One region of the Luteococcus japonicus genome, then DNA from elsewhere that is predicted to be linked to it. Evidence: riboswitches for the same ligand, from Rfam matches in the RefSeq annotation. Region 1 holds a riboswitch; the other holds the start of a gene.
What was found. Region 1 has a riboswitch for cobalamin ahead of EDD41_RS11070 (VWA domain-containing protein). Riboswitches for the same ligand answer to the same signal wherever they lie in the genome.

Region 1 (10,009 bases):
CCGGAGCGCTGCACCCGGTTGGCGCGGCTGGCCGTCAATCATGCCCGGCTGCGCCACACGCCCAACCGGGACAAGAAGCTGGCGCTGGTGCTGAGCGCCTACCCCACCAAGCACGCCCGGATCGGCAATGCGGTGGGCCTGGACACGCCCGTCTCGGCGATCCGCCTGCTGCGTCGGCTCCGCGAACAGGGCTATGACCTGGGTGGCGACAATGAGGTGACCCGGATCGTCGACGGCTCCGACGGCAGCCCCGAGGCCGAGACCCGCGCGGGTGATGCGCTGATCCACGCCCTGATCGCCGCCGGTGGTCAGGACGAGGAGTGGCTCACCAGCGCGCAGCTCACCGACGCGCACGTGCGGATCACGGCCGAGCAGTACCGCGAGTGGACCGCCGACCTGCCCGTCGAACTGCGCGACCGGATGCGGGAGGCCTGGGGCGAGGGACCGGGCAGCCTGTTCGTCAATGACGACGGGGAACTGGTGCTGGCCACCCTGCAGGCCGGCAATGTGGTGATCCTGATCCAGCCGCCGCGCGGCTTCGGCGAGAACCCCGTCGCGATCTACCACGACCCGGACATGGCCCCCAGCCACCACTACATCGGCGCCTATCGGTGGCTCGAGCACGGCTTCGGCGCGCACGCCGTGGTGCACCTGGGCAAGCACGGCTCGATGGAGTGGCTGCCGGGCAAGAATGCGGCGCTGAGCGCAGCCTGCGGACCCGACGCCGCGATCGGCTCGCTGCCGCTGGTCTACCCCTTCCTCGTCAACGATCCGGGCGAGGGGGCGCAGGCCAAGCGTCGGGCACATGCGGTGATCGTCGACCACCTGGTGCCGCCGATGGCGCGCGCCGAGAGCTATGGCGACATCGCCCGGCTGGAGCAGCTGCTCGACGAACACGCCAACATCGCGTCGATGGACCCGGCGAAGCTGCCGGCGGTGCGCGGTGAGATCTGGGCGCTGATGCGCGCCGCGGAGATGCACCGTGACCTGGGCCTGGAGGAAAGGCCGCAGGACGAGGAGTTCGACGACTTCCTGCTGCACGTCGACGGCTGGCTGTGTGAGATCAAGGACGCGCAGATCCGCGACGGCCTGCACACCCTGGGCGCTGCGCCCGCCGGTGAGGCGCGGGTCAACCTGGTGCTGGCGATCCTGCGCGCGCAGCAGGTCTGGGGCGGCGCGAGTGATGCCGTGCCGGGGCTCCGTCGCGCCCTCGGGCTCGGGGACGACGCCGACTCGGCGCGCACCGACGAGGTGGAGGCAGAGGCCCGCGCACTGGTGCAGGCGATGGAGGAGGCCGGTTGGGATCCCGAACGTGCCGATGACGTGGTCTCCCGGGTGCTCGGGGCCTCGACAGGCTCGGCCGACGGACATGAAATCCCACCACGATCCCCGAGCTTGTCGAGGGGCGAGGTGGCCCAGGTGCTGCGCTTCGCCGCAGAACAGGTGGTGCCGCGGCTGGATCGCACCACCGACGAGCTGACTGCCGTGCTGCACGCGCTGGAGGGTGGTTTCATCCCGTCGGGGCCGTCGGGATCCCCACTGCGCGGGCTGGTGAACGTGCTGCCGACCGGGCGCAACTTCTACACCGTCGACCCGCGCGCGGTGCCGTCGCGGCTTGCCTGGCAGACGGGTCAGGCGATGGCCGACTCCTTGCTGCAGCGCCACCTGGCCGAGACGGGCGCCTACCCCACGTCGGTGGGGCTGAGTGTGTGGGGCACCTCCGCGATGCGGACCAGCGGCGACGACATCGCCGAGGTGCTGGCCCTGATGGGCGTGCGCCCCGAATGGGACGAGGCCTCGCGTCGGGTCAGCCGGCTGGAGGTGGTGCCGCTGGCCGAACTGGGCCGTCCCCGCATCGACGTGACGGTGCGCATCTCGGGCTTCTTCCGCGACGCCTTCCCCCACGTCATCGCCATGCTGGACGACGCGGTGGCGATGGTGGCGGAACTGGACGAGCCCGACGACCAGAACTACGTGCGCGCCCACGCCCTGGCAGACCAGGCCGAACACGGCGACCAGCGGCGCGCCCGCACCCGCATCTTCGGCTCGAAGCCCGGCAGCTACGGGGCGGGAATCCTGCAGGTGGTGGAGAGCGGCAACTGGCGCAGTGACGACGACCTGGCGCAGGTCTACACGGCCTGGGGCGGCTTCGCCTACGGGCGCGGACTGGACGGCGTTCCCGCCAGCGACGACATGCGCACCAACTACCGGCGCATCCAGGTGGCCGCCAAGAATGTCGACTCCGCCGAGCACGACATCATCGACTCCGACGACTACTACCAGTACCACGGCGGCATGATCGCCACCGTGCGGGCACTGACCGGCGCGGAGCCCAAGGCCTATGTGGGTGACTCCACCAGCCCGGACCGGGTCCGCACCCGCAGCCTGAGCGAGGAGACCGCCCGCGTCTTCCGCGCCCGCGTCGTCAATCCCCGGTGGATCGCGGCGATGCAGCGCCACGGTTACAAGGGGGCCTTCGAGCTGGCCGCCACCGTCGACTACCTCTTCGGTTTCGACGCCACCGCCGGCGTCGTCGAGGACTGGATGTACGACCGGGTGGCGCGCGAGTACGTGCTGGACGAGACCACGCAGGAGTTCATGCGCACCAGCAATCCGTGGGCGCTACGCGGGATCGTGGAACGCCTGCACGAGGCCGCCGAGCGTGGCCTGTGGGAGCAGCCCGACGCCGACCTGATGCAGCAGTTGCAGCAGGTCTACCTGGAGGTCGAGGGAGACCTGGAGGACGACGAGTGAGTGCTTGGGGCCGGGTGTGACAGCGGCAGCTGCGACCGCACGGTGCGGGTCAGGCCGTCTGCGGTGACCTCGTCGACGGGCACGTGCTCGGCGCCCATGCGCGTGGCCAGCTGGCGCGCCAGCCCGAGGCGCAGCGGGCCCTGCTCCCCGTCGATCACCACCGTCGAGATCCCCAGGCCGGCGACGAAGTCCGCTGCCTGGCGTGACCGGTCGACGGCCCCCGCCCCGGCTGTGGCGCGGCCGTCCGTGACCAGCACCAGCAGCGGGCGCAGCTGGGGGTCGCGCAGCTGCTCGCGTCGCAGCACCCGGGCGGTCTCCAGCAGTCCTTCGGCAAGCGGGGTGCGGCCACCCGCGGGGATCTCGTCGAGCCGGGCCGCGGCAATGTCGATGCTGCGGGTCGGTGGCAGGGCCAGCTCCGCGCCCTGCCCGCGGAAGGTCACCAGGCCCACCTTGTCGCGCCGACGGTAGGCATCCAGCAGCAGGCTGAGGATCGCGGTCTTCACCTGCACCATGCGTTTGCGTGCCGCCATCGAACCGGAGGCATCGACGCAGAAGAGCACCAGGTTGGCCTCCCGCCCCTCACGCACTGCCAGGCGCAGGTCTTCGGCGCGGATGTCGAGCCCCTCGACCGGCTCGGGGGTCGGAGGCTGCAGGGCGCGGCGGCGGGGCTGCTCCCCCGCCGCGGCGCGCAGCGTCTCCACCAGGTGCAGGGAACCGGGCCCCGACTCGGGGCGGCGAGCCCCCACCCGGCGGCCGCTCGACGTGATGGCCCGGGAACGTCGCCCCGCGGCCCCTTCACCAAGGCCTCGGACGGTGAAGGTGCGTGGCCGGGGCGACGGGGTACCGGCCTGCACGACGGTCTCCGGGACCGCGCCGGTGGGCGGAGGGGCCGGGAGGTCCTGCTCGGGCGGGTTCACGTCGGAACTGTTCTCCGGGGTGTCCCGGGGCTGGTCGACGGCGGGTGGCTCCTGGTCGGGGCCACCCTCAGGTGCTTTTCCCTGACCATCTCCCTGCGGCAGGTCGCCCTGCGGGTCGGTGGCCTCGCCCTGTTCGGGGTCCTCGGGGCCGGGTTCGTCGGGTTTGTGCGGCTCGTCGGGTGGCAGTTCGTCGTCGCCCAGGATCTGGTCGAGCAGCTCCTCGTCCATGCCGGGCGCATCGAAGGGGTTGCGACGGCGGCGGTGCGGCAGGGCGAGCAGCGCTGCCTGGCGGATGTCCTCGCGCGTGACGCTGGCCCGGCCGCACCAGGCGGCGTGGGCGATGGCGGTGCGGGCGGTGACGATGTCGGCGCGCAGGCCGTCCACTTCGAAGGCGGCGCAGACCTCGGCGATCTTGAGCAGTGCGGCGTCGCCCAGCCGGACGGCGCCGAGGCGCTGCTGGGCATCGGCGATCCGCGCGCTCAGGGCCGCTTCGTCGGCGGCATGGGCGGCGATGAAGGCTGTGGGATCGCTGTCGAAGGCCATCCGGCGGCGCACCACGGCGGCGCGGGCGGCGTGCTCATTCGGGGCGGAGACCTCGACGGTGAGGCCGAAGCGGTCGAGCAGCTGCGGGCGCAGCTCGCCCTCCTCCGGGTTCATGGTGCCGATCAGGACGAAGCGCGCCTGGTGGCTCACCGAGATGCCGTCGCGCTCGACGGTGGAACGGCCCATGGCGGCGGCATCCAGCAGCAGGTCGACCAGGTGGTCGTGCAGCAGGTTCACCTCGTCGACGTAGAGGATGCCGCGGTGGGCCCGGGCCAGAAGGCCGGGCTCATAGCTCACCTCGCCTGCTGACAAGGCACTCTGTAGGTGCAGTGAGCCGAGGACCCGGTCCTCGGTGGCGCCGACGGGCAGCTCGACCAGCCGCACCGGACGTTCGTGACGCGCGCTCTCTGCGGTGAAGGGGCCGTCGGGTGAGATGGCCTGCGGATCGTCGGGATCGATGGAGAAACGGTCGCCGTCGTAGACGCTGATCCGTGGCAGCACCTCGGCCAGGGCGCGCACCGCGGTCGACTTGGCGGTGCCCTTCTGGCCGCGCACCAGCACCCCACCGACCTGGGGCGAGATGGTGCTGAGCACCAGGGACAGGCCCATCGGGTCGAGCGCGTCTGGCTCGCAACCGACGATGGCCGTGAAGGGATAGTGCTGTGGCATGAGGCTCCCGCTCATTCGTTGCCGGACAGGAAATGCGCGAGGCCGGTCTTCGGACTGACGACTTTCGTCGATCACCGCAGCGGGCCTGTGCCGGACTCCCACCGGCTTCCCAGATTCTCCCCTCCCGGACTGGCCGATCGGGGCACCTCGTGCTCCGCCCACCCTAGCGCGGATGCGGCCCGACAAGGGGAGCGCTAGCGTTCCTGCATGACCTTGCGCACCGCAGACGGGCCGCACCTGCTGGTGCTGGGAATTGGCGCCGAAGGCTGGGCCGGGCTGACCTGTTCCCAGCGTGAGGAGCTGTTGCAGGCCGATGTGGTGCTGGGCGGCGCCAGACACCTGGCGATGCTTCCCGACGTCGAGGGGCAGCGTCGCGAGCCGTGGCCCTCGCCCCTGCGGGAGACACTTCCCGGATTGCTCGGCTCACTGCCGGCCGCGGCGCAGGTCACGGTGCTGGCCAGTGGCGATCCGTTGGTGAGCGGCATCGGCACCACCCTGGTGGAACTGCTGGGTGCCGAGCGGGTGGAGATCGATCCGGCGGTCTCCTCGGTGGCGCTGGCGCGTGCGCGGATGGGTTGGTCAGCCGAGGGTTGCGCGGTGGTCAGCGTCGTCGGACGGCCGGTGGAACTGGCGCTGCGCGAGCTGGCCCCCGGGCGTCGCGTGCTGGTGCTGAGTTCCGACGAGACCACCCCCGAGCGACTCGCGGCGCTGCTGACCGCCTGTGGCTACGGCAAGTCGACGCTGCACGTGCTGGGGAACCTGGGCTCGGACCGGGAGTCACGGCACGGCGGTTGCGCCGAGGGCTGGGCGGGGGAGTCCCCCAGGCTCAACATCGTGGCCCTGGAACTGGCGGGTCCCGCCGAGGCCGGATGGGCACCGGGCCTGCCCGACGACGCCTATGAGCACGACGGCCAGATCACCGGGAGAGACCTGCGCGCCAGTGCCCTGTCCCGCCTGCAACCCCTCCCGGGAGAGCACCTGTGGGATGTCGCCGCCGGGTCCGGGTCCCTCGGCATCGAGTGGATGCGCAGCCACCCCAGCTGCCGCGCCACCGCCGTCGAACCAAGTGCTGGGAATGCCGAGCGCGCCTGCCGCAATGCCCACCGGCTGGGGGTTCCCGGGCTGCGCGTGGTCAACGGACCGACGCCCGACGCCCTGGCCGACCTGGAGGCTCCTGACGCGATCTTCATCGGCGGCGACGCCACCTGCCCCGGTGTGCTGGAGGCCTGTCTGGACGCGCTGCGGCCGGGCGGACGGATCGTCGTCCACGCCGTGACGCTGGAGACCGAGAGACTGCTGGCCACGGCCCTCGCCGAACGCGGCGGGGAACTGACCCGGCTGACGGTTGAGAACAGTGACGCCAGCGGCAGCTCCACCGGTTGGGGGCCCGCCCGCACCGTCACCCAGTGGCACTGGACCAGGCCGTCGTCCTAACGGGGACCTCAGCTGGCGCGGGCCCGACGTTCCCGCTGCGCGTCGTAGAGGTAGCTCTCGCCACCGGTGGCATCCAGTGCCCGGCCCACCAGGATCACGGCGGCCTGCCTCAGACCCGCCTGCTCCACTGCGTCGGCGATGGTGCCGACGGTGCCGCGCAGCACCTGCTCCTCGGGTTGGCTGGCGCGGCTGACGACGACCACCGGGCAGTCGGGGCCATGGGTAGGCTCCAGCTCTGCCATCAACTCCCGGGTACGGGTGATGGCAAGGTGCAGCACCAACGTCGCGCCGGTGGCGGCAAAGTTCTTGAGTTCCTCGCCGTCGGGCATCGGGGTGGACCGGGCGCGGGTGCGGGTCAGCACCACCGACTGCGCCACCAGGGGTACCGTCAGTTCCCGTCCCACCGCCGCGGCGGCAGCGGCATAGGCGGGGACGCCCGGCGTCACGTCCCATTCCACGCCGGCGGCGTCCAACCGTCGGGTCTGCTCGTGCAGGGCCGAGTAGACGCTCATGTCGCCGGTGCCCAACCGGACCGTCTGACGCCCGTCACGCTCTGCGGCCACCAGGTGCTCGGTGATCTCGTCGAGGCTCAGGTGCTGGGTGTCGACCAGTTCGGCACCGTCGCTGACGTGCGCCAGCACCTCGGGGTCCAGATAGGTGCCCGGGTAGAGCACGACGTCGGCGGTGGCCAGCAAGCGGGTGGCCCGAACGGTCAACAGGTCTGCGGCGCCGGGGCCGGCGCCCACGAAGTGGATCACTGGATTGCCTCCTGGGCCGACGCGGCACGCACGAAACGGGGGCTCCACACCTGACCGGAAGGGGTCACCCTCGTCCCCCGGCATCCCACGATGAGGAGGCACTTCATGTCGATCACCGACGGATCGAGCGCCTCCAGAGTGGTCACTGTCAAGGATTCCTCGGCGCGGCCCACGTCGCGGCCCATCACGACGACGGTCTGCGGGCTGCATTCCTCCAGCAGGACCTCACGGAAGCGGTGAACCTGCTCGGTGCGGCTGCGGGAGGCGGGGTTGTAGACGGCCAGCACCAGATCAGCCCGGGCAATGTGCCGCAGCCGTTCCTCCACCACCTGCCAGGGCTTGAGCCGGTCGCTCAGCGAGACGACGGCGAAGTCGGCGCCCACCGGGGCACCTGCCCGGGCCGCGACCGCCTGCACGGCACTCACACCGGGCAGCACCCGGACCGGCACCCCACCGAAACGTGGATCCTCGGCGGCCTCGAAGACCGCCGAGGCCATTCCGAAGACACCGGCGTCGCCGCCCGAGACCACCGCCACGGACTCCCCCGCCAGGGCCAGGTCGAGTGCGAGCCGCGCCCGGTCCACCTCGACGGTGTTTCCGCTGGCATGCCGGGTCAGCCCCTCGCGCTGCGGCACGCGGTTCACATAGGGGCCGTAGCCGACGACGTGCTGCACCCGGGCCAGGGCGTCGGAGACCTCGGGGGTGATCCAGCGGTCGGGGCCGGGCCCCAGGCCCACCACCAGGAGTTCGGCCGGGGCGGGCGCCGTCGCCCCCTCGACAAGCTCGGGGAACGAGGGAGAAGACTCGGGGAACGAGGAAGAGGGCTCGGGGAGGGTGCGGGAGCGCTTCCCGTGCGCGGCATCCCCGGGCAGCACGACGAGGCTGAAGTAGGGCACCGACTCCGGATCGACGTCGGCGACCGGGAGCCAACGCTCGGCTTCCATCGAGGCACGCTCCACGTACAGCGCACCGTCCAGCCGGCCGGCCGCGGCGAGCGCCCTGCGCACCTTGGTGAAATTCCTGCCCAGCTTCATGATCACGGCGCCGTCGGTGTCGGCCAGGCGACGGGCCAACTCCGGCTCTTCGAGGGTGCCGGGCAGCACCGTCAGCACGTCGGTCTGGCGCACCAGCGGATTGGCGGTGGTCGCCGTCGCCGCCAGGAAGGCCGGCACGCCGGGCACCACCTCGGTGGGGAAACTCGCTGACAAGCGGTCATGCATGTACATGAAGCTGCCGTAGAGCATGGGGTCGCCCTCGGCCAGCAGCACCACGGTGCGGCCCGCTGACAGGTGCGCAGCCAGCCGGGCGGCACTGTGCGCATAGAAGTCCGCCATCGCCCCGGCATAGCCACCGGGATGGTCGGTGCTGCCGGTGGTCACCGGGTACTCCAGGCGCTCCTCCACCACCCCCTCGGGCAGCAGGTCCGCGACGATCCCCCGCGCATTCGACGGCTTGCCGGCCGCCGCGTGGTAGGCCACCACGTCGGCGTCACCGATCAGTCGCGCCGCCTTCAGGGTGACCAGTTCGGGGTCACCGGGCCCCACGCCGACGCCGTAGAAATGCCCCTGCGCGGCGCTCACTCCTTCTCCTGCGCAATCGCATTGAGAGCAGAGGAGGTCATCGCCGAGCCGCCGCGACGGCCCCGCACCGTGACGAAGGGAATGTCGATGCCGTGCACCGCGGCAAACTGCTCGAGGGCCTGCTTGGATTCGGCCGCGCCGATGAAACCCACCGGGCAGCCGATGATCGCCGCGGGACGCGGGCCGCCGTCCAGGATCATCTCGAGCAGGTGGAACAGGGCAGTGGGGGCATTGCCGATCGCCACCAGCGCCCCCTCCAGCCGCGGCTGCCACAGGCTCACCGCAGCGGCGGTTCTGGTGGTGCCGAAATCCTTGGCCAGTTCAGCAACCCGCGGGTCCTTCAGCAGACAGATGACGTCATTGTCCCGGGGCAGCCGGGCGCGCGTGACCCCTGTGGCCACCATCGTCGCGTCGCACAGGATCGGCGCACCGGCCTGCAATGCGCCGCGCGCCGCGGACATGAAGCCGGGGTGCACCACCAGGTCGTCGACCAGATCCACCTGGCCCGAGCCGTGGATCATGCGCACCGCGAGCTTCTCGGCGTCGGCGGGAACACGTGACAGGTCCGCCTCGCGGCGGATCGTCGCAAAGGAGTCGACGTAGATCGCGGCTCCGGAATCGATGTAGTCGTAGTGGCGCGACGGCCTGGTCTGCTGGTTCATGCCTGCCCTCCGTCCCAGACGACGATGCCGTACCAAGGCGTCACCCGTACCCGGGCCTGCCCCGCCAGCCGCGCCAGGAGCTCCTCGCCGGCGATGCCATCGGCACCCACCGCCAGGTGTTCCCAGCCGTCCGCCGCCACGAAGGGCAGCGGCTCGTCGGGCCGTGGCAGGCGCGGGTCTGCTGGTTGGGCGTCGGCCAGCGGGCTGGTCAGCTCGTTGACATGCCAGGCGGCCTCGGGGCCGTCACCGCGCTCTGCGACGAATCGCTCCGCGAGGGCCAGCAGCTCGGGCACCGCCCGGGACAGCTCCACCACCGCGGCGTAGTGGTCACCGACGCGCAACTGCACGCTGTGATCGTCGAGTGCCACCAGCCCCAGGTCACACCAGTGCCCCATCAGGTCGCCGCGGCCGTCGTCCAGCACGAAGAGGAATTTGCCGGGCAGGCCGGCGAGGCTCTGGCTGGCGCGGATCCCCCGGTCGAGGTCACGGGCCAGGGCGGTCAGGTCCGTGCGGCCGCCGTCGATCCCGGTCAAGGGGCTGGCCATCACATTGCGCACCAGGTCATGGGTGGGAGCGGGCAGCAGCCCCGTGTCGGTGAGCGCCCGGTGGACGGGGGTGGTGAGGTGGCCGGTGCCGTCGTCGGGCAGGCCCCGCAACTGCAGGTTGGCGCGGCTGGTCAGGTGGATGCGGCC
Region 2 (13,204 bases), 890 kb from region 1:
GTCGCGGCCGGTGACACCGACGTCCAGCGTGCCCTCCCCGACGTAGACCGCGATGTCACGCGGCCGCAGGTAGTAGAACTCGACGTGGTTGTCCTCGTCCACCAGAACGAGTTCCTTGCTGTCATTGCGCTGCCGGTAGCCGGCCTCGCGCAGCATCTGCGCCGCGGCCTCGCTGAGCGCCCCCTTGTTGGGCACCGCGATCTTGAGCAGCTGGTCCTGCGACATTGACGTGTCTCCTTGGTCTTTCTGCTGGCTGGTTCTGCAGACGGGGTGGTTCAGAGGTAGCGGTAGACGTCCTCGAGCTCCAGACCCAGGGCGATCATCATGACCTGCACGTGGTAGATGAGCTGGCTCATCTCCTCCGCGGCCTCCTCACGCGACTGGAATTCGGAGGCCATCCACACCTCGGCCGCCTCCTCGACGATCTTCTTGCCGATGGTGTGCACGCCGCCGTCCAGCCGCTTGACGGTGCCCGACCCCTCGGGGCGGGTACGTGCGGTCTCGGTCAGCTGGGCGAAGAGTTCTTCGAATGACTTGCTCACCCGCACACCCTATCCGCCCTGCGCGGGGCTACAGCGCGATGCCCAGCACCGCGTCGGCGAAGGCTGCGATGTGCCCGGGGGCCTCGTGGTCGTCACCATCGAGCGCCAGACTGGCCTGGGCCCAGGCATCGATGGCCGCCAGGGCAGCCGGCGCGTCCATGTCCGTACGCAGCGCGGTGCGAGCCTGCTCGATGACCGGCCGGGCGTCGAGGGCGGCGTCGAGCCCGACGGCCTCGCGCCAGATCGCCAGCCGCTGTTCGGCCGTGGCAAGGTCCTCTGCCGTCCACTCCCAATTGCTGCGGTAGTGGTGCCCCAGCAGGGCCAGGCGGATCGCCATCGGGTCATGTCCCTGGGCGCGCAGCCGGCTGACCAGTTCCAGGTTGCCCTTGGACTTGCTCATCTTCTCGCCGTCGAGCGCGACCATGCCCGAGTGCAGATAGACCTGCGCGAAGGGCTCCCCCGTCGCGACGCTGCCCTCGGCGGCGCACATCTCGTGGTGCGGGAAGGCGAGGTCGGAGCCGCCTCCCTGCACGTCGAAGTGCTTGCCCAGGGCATCCAGCGCGATCGCGGTGCACTCGATGTGCCACCCGGGGCGGCCACGGCCCAGCGAGGACTCCCAGGCGGGCTCCCCCGGGCGCTCCATCCGCCAGACCAGACAGTCCAGCGGATGGTGCTTGCCTGGGCGCTGCGGATCCCCGCCCATCTCGGTGAACCGGGTCACCATCTGCTGCTCGTCCAGGTTGCCCACCTGCCCGAAGCCCGGGGCCATCTCGCAGCGGAAGTACCAGTCCGGGTAGTCGGGGTCGTCCACCTGGTACAGGGTTGCGCTGTCCTTCATCGACTCCAGGAGCGCGACCACCTGCGGAATGGACTCCACGGCACCGACATAGGCGTCGGGCGGCAGCACCCGCAGCGCCTCCATGTCGGTGCGGAAGAGCTGGGTCTGGTCCTGGGCGAGTTCGGTCCAGTCCTGGCCGGTGGCGGCGGCTCGCTCCAGCAGCGGGTCGTCGACGTCGGTGACGTTCTGTGCGTACCTGACCTGGAGGCCCAGGTCACGCCAGACGCGGTTGAGCAGGTCGAAGGTCACATAGGTGTTGGCGTGCCCGAGGTGGGTGGCGTCGTAGGGGGTGATCCCGCAGACATAGAGCCGTGCGGTGCCCTGTTCCGGGCCCGCCTCCACATTCTCCTGGCGGGCGGTGTCGTGCACGGACAGCCGCGCCGGGGCGGCCGGCGTGGGCAGTGTGAGCGACGGGACGACGGGTGCAGACCAAGCCTTCATGCGCACAACGGTATCGGCAGCGGGAAATCCTTGGCACCTTGATCAGATCGGCTTGATCAGATCGGCGGCCAGGGGATGCAGCGCCAGTCCTCGCCCACGGACGGGAAGCTGCCCGTGACCAGCAGGGCTGTGGCCCGGGCCTGACAGGCACTGACCTCCTCGGGCGACAGCCAGCCGGAGAGCGCTTCGGGAGCCACGTCGTGGGCCTGCGCCACCAGCTGGAGCTCAGCGGGGGTGAGTTCCGCGTCGGACCAGCCCCACAGGATGGTGCGCAGCTTGGGCTCCACATGGAAGCTCACCCCGTGGTCGACGCCCCGGACCTGCTCGCCGACGCGCAGGATGTGGCCCGCCTTGCGGTCGGCATTGTTCGCCAGCACATCGAACAGGGCGAGGCGACGAAGGGCCGGGTGGTCCGCGTGCGCCAACGCGACCTCGCGCTCTTCATCGTCCACTCCCACGACGATGGCGAACCAGTTCTCCGGCACGGCATCCAGCCCCACCAGGTCCGCCAGCTCGTCACCATCGGTCTCCACCCAGTCCTGCACGGAGCCCGGACCCAGGGGTGCCTCCTCCACCCAGGCGGTGGTGGGCACGACGTCGAAGCCGGCGGCGCTGCTCAGGCGGTGGGCCGCCACCTCTCGTCGCCCCAGGGTGTGTGCGGGGAAGTCCCACAGCGGGGCCTCCCCCGCCGTCGGCTTGTAGACCACGTGCCGGCCGTCGAGTTCGGCCAGGAAGGTGGCATTGGATGCCTCGACCAGACGCCCGAGCAGTTCCATGGCGTCAGGCGAACAGCGGACGTCGATAACCGTTGGCGCGCGGGCAGATGTGCCCCTCCGGGTTGATCGGCTGGGCGCAGAAGGGGCAGGCGGGACGGCCCGCGTGAACCAGCGCACGGGCACGCGCCGTGAATTCCCGGGCCTGCTCCGGACTCAGGGTGACGCTGAGGCATTCGGCGGCATGGCTCACCTCGTCGAGTTCCTCCAGGAAGTCCACCGGGTCCCGCGGCGTGTCCAGGTCCTCGGCGTCCACGACGCTGAACAGTTCCACCTGCACCGCATCCAACTGGCCGTCCCACGCGATGGTCATGGTGCCGGCCCGGAAGTCTTCCTCCAGCGGGGCATCCAGCGGGTCCAGGTCACGTGCCACGACGCGGCTGGCCGGGATGGCAGTGCTCCCGGCCGCGAGCTTGGCCAGCTCGTCGAGGATGCGCTCCAGATGGTCGGCCAGGACCTCCACCTGCTGCTTCTCGCACACGACACTGACCAGTTGGTTCTGCTGGCGGGCCTGGACGAAGAAGGTGCGCTGGCCCGGTTCACCCACTGTCCCGGCGACGAAACGGTCTGGGAACTCGAAGCGATGCGTGATGCGCGGCATGGCGTCCACTCTAGGTCGTGTTGCCGTTGTCGGCCTGACTGCCCAGTCCTCCCCCGAGCTGGGGTCCGTGCCCCGCGCCGGCCAGCCGGTCCGTGATCTGCCCCGCGCTGGTGTTCATGGCGATGACCGTGGGCATCCCCTGGCCGCCGGGTGGTGGGAAGCGCACCAGGCTGATCGAGGCCGGGTCCACGACGATCCGTTGGAAGTCGTCGAGCTGTTGCCCGAGGGCGTGGGACAGTACCGCCTTGATCGGGTCGCCGTGGCTCACCAAGAGCCAGACGGGCTCGGGCTCACCCTGCGGCACCGCCAACCTGGCATTCCAGTCCTGCACTGCCGCCACCGTCCGCCCGGCCATGGCAGTCATCGACTCCCCCTCCGGGAAGACGACCATCGAGGGATGCTCCTGCACCTGCTGCCACAGGCTCTCCTGGGTGAGTTCGGCCAGTGATCGGCCCGTCCACCGTCCGTAGTCGCACTCGGTGAGTCGATCGTCGACGTGCACCGGTGGTGTGATCCCCGCGCTGGACAGTGCCAGGCCAAGGGTCTGCTCGCACCGCAGCATCGGGGACCGGACCGCAGCCGCGAGCGGGACCCCGCGCAATCGCTCCCCGACGGCCATTGCCTGGGACTCGCCACGTGCGTCGAGGGTGAGGCCCGGACTGCGGCCGGACAGCGTGCCCGCCGTGTTGGACGTGCTTCGCCCATGGCGGACGAGGACAACAAGACTCATGCCGACGAGCCTACGCGGCGCCCGACGATATTCTCGAGGAATGCAGACCCGACGAGTTGGCCGCACCGGCCTGACCGTCTCCCGGCTGGGCCTGGGGACCATGACCTGGGGTGGGGACACTCCCACCAGCGACGCCCGCGCCATGCTGCGCGCCTTCGTCGAGGCCGGCGGATCGCTGGTGGACACGGCCCCTGCCTACGGTCACGGGGTGGCCGAGAAGGTCATCGGCAAGCTGATCCACACCGATGTGCGCCGCGAGGACCTGGTGATCGCCACCAAGGGTGGATTCGGCATCCACAACGGCAGACGTAGCGTCGACACCTCGCGTGGCGCCCTGCTCGACGACCTGACGGCCTCGCTGCGGCGGCTGCACACCGACCACGTCGACCTCTGGCAGGTGCACGCCTGGGGCGATGCCCCGCTGGAGGAGACCCTGGCGGCCCTCGACCACGCCGTGAGTACCGGAATGGCCCGCTATGTGGGGGTCTGCAACTACATCGGCTGGCAGACCGCGCGGGCGGCCACATGGCAGCAGGCCGTGCCCGGACGCACGCCGCTGGCCAGCGGGCAGGTGGAGTACTCCCTGTTGGCCCGACGGGCGGAGCTCGAGGTGCTGCCGGCGCTGCGCGCCCACGACATGGGCCTGTTCCCCTGGTCCCCGATCGGCCGGGGTGTGCTGACCGGCAAGTACCGCACCGGCACACCGCGGGCTTCCCGCGCTGCCAGCGACCACTTCGCGTGGTTCGTGGAGCCCTACCTTGAGAGCAAGTCCCGCGCCATCACCGAAGCTGTGGTCCGAGCCGCGGAGGGACTCGACCTGAGCCCGGAACAGGTGGCGATGCTGTGGGTGCGCGATGCCCCGGTCGTGACGGCACCGCTGCTGGGTGCCCGCACCCTGGAGCAGTTGCAGCCCTACCTGGACCTCGACGAGACCGAGCTGCCGCAGCCCATCGTCGCCGCCCTCGACGACGTCACGGGTGGCCCGAACCAGCTGCGGGAGCGGGACCGGCCAGCGTCGAACGCACCTTGATCACCTTGCGGCGCAGCCACGCCTGGGTCGAGCCGTCCCGGTAGCGACGCAGCCGCTGGAGCTCCCAGTGGCCGTACTCGGCCTCCTCGGTGAGCAGCTTGCGGACCTGGTTGCGGGTGGCCGTGTGCGGCAGGGTGATGGTCTGCACCTCGAAGTCCGCGCCGTGCTGGTGCTCGACGTGGACCACGCGCTGCGCGATGTAGCCGATCCGCTCCTCGATTCCCACGCCGCCATGATGGCACGGCCCCCGCGAGCCGAGGAGCCCGCAGCTCAGAAGTCCCAGTCCTCGTCGTCGGTGTTGACACTCTTGCCCATCACATAGGACGAGCCCGATCCGGAGAAGAAGTCGTGGTTCTCGTCGGCGCCCGGCGACAACGCGGCCAAGGATCGCGGGCAAGACCGCCGTGGCGTCCTTGGGGAACATCGCCTCGTAGCCCAGGTTCATCAGGGCCCTGTTGGCGTTGTGGCGCAGGAACATCTTGACGTCCTCGGTGAGGCCGAGTGGGTCGTAGAGGTCTGCGGTGTAGTCCTCCTCGTTGTCGTGGAGCTCGTAGAGCAGGCTGAAGGTGTACTCCTTCAGCTCCTCCCGGCGCTCGGGCGAGGCGTCCTTGAGCGCTTGCTGGTACTTGTAGCCGATGTAGTAGCCGTGGACGGCCTCGTCGCGGATGATCAGGCGGATCAGGTCGGCGGCATTGGTCAGCCGTGCCCGGCTGGCCCAGTACATCGGTGCATGGAAGCCCGAGTAGAACAGGAAGGACTCCAGCACGGTGGAGGCCATCTTGCGCATCTCGGGATCGTCGCCGTAGTAGTTGTCGAGGACGATCCGTGCCTTGCGCTGCAGGTTCCGGTTCTCCTCGCTCCAGCGGAAGGCCTCGTCGATCTCCGCGGTGGAGATGAGCGTGGAGAAGATCGAACTGTAGCTCTCGGCGTGCACCGACTCCATGAAGGCGATGTTGGTGTAGACGGCCTCCTCGTGCGGGGTCCGGGCGTCGGGGATCAGCGAGACGGCGCCCACGGCGCCCTGGATGGTGTCGAGCATCGTGACCATCTCGCGGTAGGAGTCCGTGACATTGCCCTCGCTGAAGGCCTTCCCGTACACCCGTTCGACGTCGTTGGGGCTGAACAGTTACATGTCCTCGTTGTCGCGGGCGAGCTGGAAGGTGATGTCCGGGACCACGACCCCGAGGGACAGGGTCAGGGACAGCGCCACCCCGCCGCCACGCTTGGACAGCTTCAGGAAGGCATTGATCGCACGGGAGATGGACTCCATGTTGTCCTCGACGCGCAGCAGGAAGCAGGAGACAAGCTCCCCTCGCTGTGCCTTGCCAGCATTGAGGAAGGTCGGGGTCGCGGGCTGGAACATGCCGACCATCACCTCGTCCACGACGGCCTCGGCCAACTGCGTGTCTCCCGCAGCAAAGGTCAGCGCCACCATGCACACCCGGTCCTCGAAGCGCTCCAGGTAGCGGCTTCCGTCGAAGGTCTTGAGCGTTTAGGAGGTGTAGTACTTGAAGGCGCCCATGAAGGTCGGGAAGCGGAATTCCACGGCGTGGGCGAGCATGAACAGCGACATCACGAAGGCCGAGTCGTAGGCTGCCAGCACCGGGGCCTCGTAGTAGCCCTCCGCCACCAGGTAGTCCAGCTTCTCCTCCAACGAGTGGAAGAAGACGGTGTTCTGGTTCACGTGCTGGCGGAAGTACTGGTGTGCCGCCTGCCTGTCGGCATCGAGTTGCAGGTGGCCCTGCTCGTCGTAGAGGTTCAGCATCGCGTTGAGGGCGTGATGATCGGTCTGGTCGCGGCGAATGGTCTCGGCGCCCGTGTCGGTCAGCAAGGTGGTGGCCATGAGGTGGTGAGCCTTTCCAGCACTCGCTCGACGTCGTCGGGTGTGCCCTTGAGTTCGAAACGGTCGATCAGCGGGACATTGGGAACGGCACCGCCCGCCTCGCCACCGCCATAGGTGGGCACCACGAGCACGAAGGGCTGTGTGTGACCTGCAGGGCGGGCTCGTGGCTGTGGAGCGGGATGCGCTGGGCTTCCAGGCCCAGCTTGCGCACGAAGCGATGGGTGTTCGGGGAGGCGGAGGAGAAGTAGACGAGGCGCACGGGGATGCGCGCCCTGCGGCACTCCGCAGGGCCGCCTGCTTGATCAGGTCCGGACGGAAACCCGACCAACTCTCGTCGCCGTCGACGACGACGGGGGCCTGCAGGTGACCCATCGCGGTCACTGTGCGCAGGGCCTGTTCGTCCCGGCTGAGATCCACGACTCGTAGTCCAGTCCGTGCTTGGTCAGGCCTTGTAGGTGGCAGTGCACTGCACGCAGGCAGGCTTGATGTAGACGATGATCGACATGCTCTCTCCTCGAAGCACACAGGGCCGCGCAGGCAGGGAGCTTCAAGACGCACCCGGTCCTCCCACGAGACCGACGGTCGGTTGCTCCGGGCGTGCCGCCCGGAGTGCTGGCAGGTATTCGGACTCGGAGGCGGGCACCCAGTGGGGTGTGTTCCTAGTGGACGACGCTTCCCAGCCAAGGGCCAGTGCTGATGTCGTCGGTCGTTCCTCCATACCGCTGCGGGGCAGTCCCGGATTTTCACCGGGTTCCCTGTTGTCTCCCTGCACCAACCACCAGATGCAGTGGCAACTGCAGGGAACCAGCACTAGGGGCAGTGGGTGATGCCACGGCCAGCGTCAACATGACGCGCCAGCGGGAAGAATGAGGGCAAAGAGAAACCCCGCCTGACCGTCTTGCCTGGTCAACCGGGGTTTTGAGAGTGTGTCCGGAAGAGGACTTGAACCTCCACGCCCTTTACGGGCACTAGCACCTCAAGCTAGCGCGTCTACCATTCCGCCACCCGGACAGGGTGAGCACCGGGGTCACCGGCAACAGCAATGAACAATAGCAGTCTGCAGCTGCGCCGCCAACTCGGGATCCACGGCTCCCCCGGAGACAACCGTTGCCACCCAACGGACCAGCACGGCCCGCGCACCGGCTGCCTCCACCCAGGCGTCGGCCTGCCGACGGCCAAGACCGGCATGGCGGCAGTAGGCAGCCAGGAAGTGGTCCGACAGGACGCCCAGTTCCTCGCTGATCAGCACGAGGTCCGTCGCCGGATGACCTCGGTGACTGGCCTGCAACCCGTCGGACATGGCGCGTAGCCCATCCCCGAGCACCCACAGGTTGGCCAACACGTCACCGCCCAGTGCGAGCGCTTCCCCCGGCCCTAGGCATTGCGTGAGGTGCCGCCGCAGCCGGGCCAGCTCATCCGCCGAGACCTCCCCCGCCTCGGCCGCCAGCGCCAGCATCACCGGCGACAGGAGGTCCTCCTCGACGGATCCGGACAAGCCCTCCGGCGCGATGCCATGGACTTGGACCAGCCAGGCGGCGAGAGCCTCCACCACTCGAGCACTGGCCAGATCGCCGTCCCCCACGGGGCGCCACATGCTCTGGGAGAGGTCCTCCAGCACCATCCATCCGTCGCCGCAGCCCAGCAGCTCACGAGAGGGGATCCCCACCGCGTGCAGCAGCCGGCGGGCGACGAGCTCGTCATCCAGAACTCCTTGCTGCCAACGCTTCACGACAACCCCGTCGCCCTCGAACTCGGCCTCACAGACCACCACGCCGTCGCCCTGGTGGATGACGTCGCCCCACTCCAGGTCCTGCAGATTGATCATGCCCATCCCCTGTCCTCCTCCCGGCAGCCGCTCGCGAGCAGGTGATTGAAGACTCATCCCATGGTGCAGGAATATGACGTACGACTTGCCGGTCATGGTCCGAGATGGCTTCAATGGCGGTGCTCTCATGCGTAGGGACGGGCCGGGGGGCCGCCACCTGTGACCACGATTCCAACACATCGGAGACCGCCTTGCGACGTCACCACTTGCGCCAACTCACGTCCGGACTCGCTGCCGCTACTCTCCTCGGCGGCTGCCTCACCACCCCACTCGCCCACGCGGCACCCTCCCCCAGCGGGCCCGCCCCGAAGGCACCCGCCGTCGATCCGACGACGCCGGCCCGCAGCACAGTGGACCTGGTGCCCAGCACCACGGCGACGACCGTCCCGGGCACAACCCAGAGGATCCTGGCGGCCACCCCCACGACGAGCCGAGAATTCACCATGCTGGGCGTCACCTGGCAGACCATGCCGGCTGGAGCCAGTGCCCAGGTCAGGGTCCGCACAGCTGCCGGTTGGCAGGCCTGGCAGACCCTCCAGAACGAGGCCACCAGCAACGAGGGTGGCCGGCAGGGAACCGAGGCAGTCCACGTTGGCGACGCCATCGCGGCCGAGGCCCGCATCGTGGCGCCCGCCACGACCACCGTCCGGTCCACCGGCGCACGCCTGTCCTTGATCGACTCACGCGTGCTCGAAGGAGACGGCGCGAGCCGGGCCACGGTCCAGGCCGCTGCCACGAGCAGCGCCGTCCCCGCCCAGCCTTCGATGGTGACCCGCGCCGAGTGGGGAGCCGACGAGAGCCTGCTGAGCTACAACGGAGCCGGCTGCGTGCCGGCCAGCATCGACACCACCATCAAGGCCGCCATCGTCCACCACACCGCGGGCACGAACAGCTACACGGCCAGCCAGTCCGCCTCGATCATGCGCGGCATCTACGCCTACCACGTCAAGGATCGTGGCTGGTGTGACATCGGCTACAACATCCTGGTCGACAAGTACGGCACCATCTTCGAAGGACGTCACGGTGGCGTCGTGAACCCGGTGCACGGGGCGCACGCCACGAGCTGGAACACCGACACCGTCGGTGTCAGCGTGATGATGAACTCCTCGCAGGCCAAGCAGAGCCCGGAGGCGATGAGCGCCGTGTCCCGGATCCTGGCCTGGAAGCTGGCCGGCAACTACCGCACCCCCACCAGCACGCTCACCCTCGCTGGCAAGAGCATCAACCGGATCGCACGGCACGGTGATGTGATGAGCACCAGCTGCCCCGGCACCAACATCACCGCCTACATGCCCACGCTGCGCCAGGACGTCGCCAACCGGATGTCGGGATGGCAGAACAGCCTGATCTACAAGGCCTACGTCGGAGCGGGAGGCGAGGCAAAGCTCGGCCCGGTCCATGTCATGGAGCGGCCCTGGAATGGCGGCCGCACCACCACTTTCACCAATGGCGGCATCTACCAGACGCCCGAGAATGTCACGCGCCAGCTGAACAAGGCAGCAGATGCTCGCTATCGATCGGGAGATGGATTCAGCCGGCTTGGCTGGCCCACCAGCGGGACCACTGTCGCGAGCACCTCCAAGAGCTTCGTCCGCTTCCAGAAGGGGACGATCCACGTTTCGTCGGTGGGTGGAGCACGGGCCACCACCGGATCCATCGACAGCTGGCTCAAGGCCAATCCGACGCAGTTCACTCGGCTCGGCTACCCCATCGCGGAGGCTGTCTGGAGCAGCTCGACCAATGTCGAGCAGCGCTTCGAGAACGGCACCCTGCGCATCACGGATGGCCGCGCCACCGTCACACTCAAGGTAGGAGGCAAGCAGGGGGACCTGAACGGTGACGGCCGTGCCGACGTGCTGGGCGTCAACAGTGCCGGCCAGGTCACGTGGTACCCCACCCAGACGAACGGCACGTCGGGAGCGGCAACCACGGGCAGCCTCCTGGCCGGGGCTCCGTTCACCTGGGTCTCCCAGGTCCCGGACATCAATGGCGACGGCCAGACCGAGCTGATGGCCATCCGCAAGGACGGGACCATGTGGGCATGGGACGGCCGAGGCAATGGGCAATTCGTGAACGCGCGGCAGGTGAGCACCGGTTGGCAGTACATGCGTCAGCCCAATGTCGCGCCCGACATGAACAAGGACGGGCTGCCCGAGATCATCACCATCGGCTCTTCCCAGCAGCTGTGGCGCTACTCCATCGCCAGCAATGGTGGCCTGCACCTGCGCACCCAGATCGGCACGAACTGGAGCATCATCACCAAGATGACCAGCGTCGGGGACTTCCGCAAGGCTGGCGTGGTGGACATCCTCGCCGTCACCAGCGATGGCCGCATGCTCGACTACTACGGCAGCCCGGACGGCAAGATCTCCGGGAACAAGCTGCTCGGTAGCGGATGGGGTGGATGGACACGGCTTCGGTCGATTGGTGACACGAATGGCGACGGCCGCTGGGACCTGACCAAGAGCCGCTCGACCGGCACGATGTATAACACCGCGAGTGGGACCGGCGCCTGGGGCGTCACGGTTGCCATGGTGCCCGACGTCTCCGTGCTCGGAACGTTTGCCTGAGTCACTGACCAGGTGGACGCACCGGTTCTGGCAGTGCCAGGCCGGTGCGTTCCAGTTCCAGCTCCGCGAGCCGCCGCACGACCTCCTGGTTGCCCCGCCGCCACTCGCCCACCGGGTCCGGAGTGATCCGGGCCAGGCTCGCCATCGGCACATTGGCCATCGCCCGTAGTGCGAAGAGGTCCAGGTCCGCGTCGGCGTCGATGAAGGCTCTGGCAGCAGCCGCCTGGCGCACGAACCGGATTCGTCGGGGCAACCAGAGGACGAGCAGGGTCAGGGTCGGGAGGAGGAAGACGACCAGCGAGGTGATCGTGGCCAGCTGGTGCACCTGGGTCACCTGCTCTGCCGTCTGGGCGCTGATCTGCTCGAGCCCGTCGGCCATCGAACCGAAGGGCGAGGCCAGTGTGTCCCCGACGCCGGGGACGCCTCCCACCCGCTCCCCTGCCTGACGCATCTGTTCGGACATGGAGTGTGCCGCCTCTCCCGTGCTGCGCGCGGGTGCGGCCAGCCGGTCCACCGCCCGCCCCAGGATGCGGGCGGCGATGGCCCAACAGACGATGGCGGTGAGCACCACCAGATCTCCGGTCAGCTGTCGGGCCATCCGCCAGCCGGGCTTCGCATACAACTTCATGGCCTTCTCCTGGTCAGGTCCTCGCGGGCATCGTGACGCGCCACTGGCCCATCTCGTCCTGACCGGCCAGCCGCATCTGTTCCAACTGGGCCAATGATGCCAGCGCCACCGCCATGCCAACCCCAGCTCGCCTGGCGACCTGCGAGACGGGCATGCTCCCGCGGGCCGGCAGCACCTCACGGATGGCCATCAGCTCCGGAGGGACGCGGTCCAGAGGTCTCGACTCACCGCCGACGGGGAGTTGGGGTGCCAACGCAAGCGGCGCCACCAGGGCAAGGACGTCCTGGCTGTTGGTGACCAGCGTCGCCCTCCCGTCGCGGACCAGGCGGTGCGGTGTGACGCTCAAGGACGAGGTGGCGGGGCCCGGAACCGCCATCAGGACGCGGCCGCATTCCGCGGCCCAGTTCGCCGTGTTGGCGGCTCCCGAGCGAGCAGCCGCCTCGACCACCACCGTTCCCACGGCAAGTGCGGCGATCAGCCGGTTGCGTGCCAGGAAGGCCAGACGCGTGGGACGGATGCCGCACGGCACCTCGCTGACCAGGAGGTGCTCACTCGCGAGCCGATCGAAGACCACCTGGTTGCCCCGCGGATATGGCTCGTCGAGTCCCCCTGCGAGTACCGCGATGGTTCGCCCCGAGGCGGCGATCGCCCCACGGTGAGCCGCTCCGTCGATGCCGTAGGCCCCGCCCGAGATGATGGTCCACCCTGCCCCACCCGGAGCCGGCTCCCCCAGGTCCATGGCCAGCTCCGTGGCCACGTGATCCCCGTACTGACTGCTGGCCCGCGACCCGACCAGGGCCACCGACTGCTCGGCCCAGGGCCCCAGCCGGCCCGGCCCGCGAAGCCACAGTCCCAAGGGAGCGCCACCCAGCGCGGCGACCGTGGTCTGGTCCAGCACGTCCAGCTGGACCGGCCATTCGCCGTCCGTGGGCATGATGAACCGCACGTCGTGCCGCTGCGCGCCTTCCAACAGCTCCTCGACCCGGAGGGACCTGGCGCGGCGGGTCCACCGGCCGTCACCACCACCGTGCCGCAGGGCCTCCCAGACCTCCTGCGCACCACGCATCGCCACCTGCTGGCACAGCGGTGGCGATGCTGCCTCGCAGACCGAGGTCAGGGCGGCTCGGGCCAACCGTTCGTCATCCCAGACCGAACTCACGCCGCCACCCCCGCCACTCCACTGCGCATCGCCAACGCCGCGGCCACGTCATCACGCAGGACGCGGTCATGCCCCTCAAGGTCTGCGAGCGTCCACGCCACCCGCATCACCTTGTCGGCACCCCGGGAACTCAGGCGCCCGGTCACGAGGGCATGGTCCACCAGATCCAGTCCCTCCGCGGTGGGCAGGTTGTTGCGCAGGAAGGGGCCAGGCACCTCGCCATT

Region 2: it holds a riboswitch for cobalamin, as region 1 does, so the genes downstream of both, EDD41_RS17660 (class Ib ribonucleoside-diphosphate reductase assembly flavoprotein NrdI) here and EDD41_RS11070 (VWA domain-containing protein) in region 1, are expected to answer to the same signal.

The regions. Positions count from the first base shown of each region.
Region 1 is NZ_RKHG01000001.1:2,318,020-2,328,028, reverse strand. Features, by position in the region: gene cobN (cobaltochelatase subunit CobN) at 1-2,754, shown strand, start outside; gene EDD41_RS11070 (VWA domain-containing protein) at 2,715-4,883, opposite strand; cobalamin riboswitch at 4,907-5,048, opposite strand; gene cbiE (precorrin-6y C5,15-methyltransferase (decarboxylating) subunit CbiE) at 5,091-6,317, shown strand; gene cobM (precorrin-4 C(11)-methyltransferase) at 6,326-7,075, opposite strand; gene EDD41_RS11055 (precorrin-2 C(20)-methyltransferase) at 7,072-8,655, opposite strand; gene EDD41_RS11050 (precorrin-8X methylmutase) at 8,652-9,317, opposite strand; gene EDD41_RS11045 (nitrite reductase) at 9,314-10,009, opposite strand, start outside.
Region 2 is NZ_RKHG01000001.1:3,208,754-3,221,957, reverse strand. Features, by position in the region: gene hisG (ATP phosphoribosyltransferase) at 1-225, opposite strand, end outside; gene EDD41_RS15365 (phosphoribosyl-ATP diphosphatase) at 276-542, opposite strand; gene mshC (cysteine--1-D-myo-inosityl 2-amino-2-deoxy-alpha-D-glucopyranoside ligase) at 571-1,821, opposite strand; gene EDD41_RS15355 (SCO1664 family protein) at 1,878-2,597, opposite strand; gene EDD41_RS15350 (DUF3090 domain-containing protein) at 2,602-3,195, opposite strand; gene EDD41_RS15345 (MSMEG_4193 family putative phosphomutase) at 3,206-3,925, opposite strand; gene EDD41_RS15340 (aldo/keto reductase) at 3,966-4,955, shown strand; gene EDD41_RS18250 (DUF5703 family protein) at 4,897-6,054, opposite strand; gene EDD41_RS17905 (hypothetical protein) at 6,082-6,246, opposite strand; partial or broken gene EDD41_RS17900 (ribonucleotide reductase N-terminal alpha domain-containing protein) at 6,283-6,432, opposite strand; gene EDD41_RS17665 (hypothetical protein) at 6,448-6,798, opposite strand; gene EDD41_RS17660 (class Ib ribonucleoside-diphosphate reductase assembly flavoprotein NrdI) at 6,780-6,929, opposite strand; cobalamin riboswitch at 7,396-7,619, opposite strand; tRNA gene EDD41_RS15315 (tRNA-Leu) at 7,726-7,809, opposite strand; gene EDD41_RS15310 (phosphotransferase family protein) at 7,826-8,623, opposite strand; gene EDD41_RS15305 (FG-GAP-like repeat-containing protein) at 8,983-11,193, shown strand; gene EDD41_RS15300 (hypothetical protein) at 11,195-11,821, opposite strand; gene dprA (DNA-processing protein DprA) at 11,835-12,980, opposite strand; gene EDD41_RS15290 (YifB family Mg chelatase-like AAA ATPase) at 12,977-13,204, opposite strand, start outside.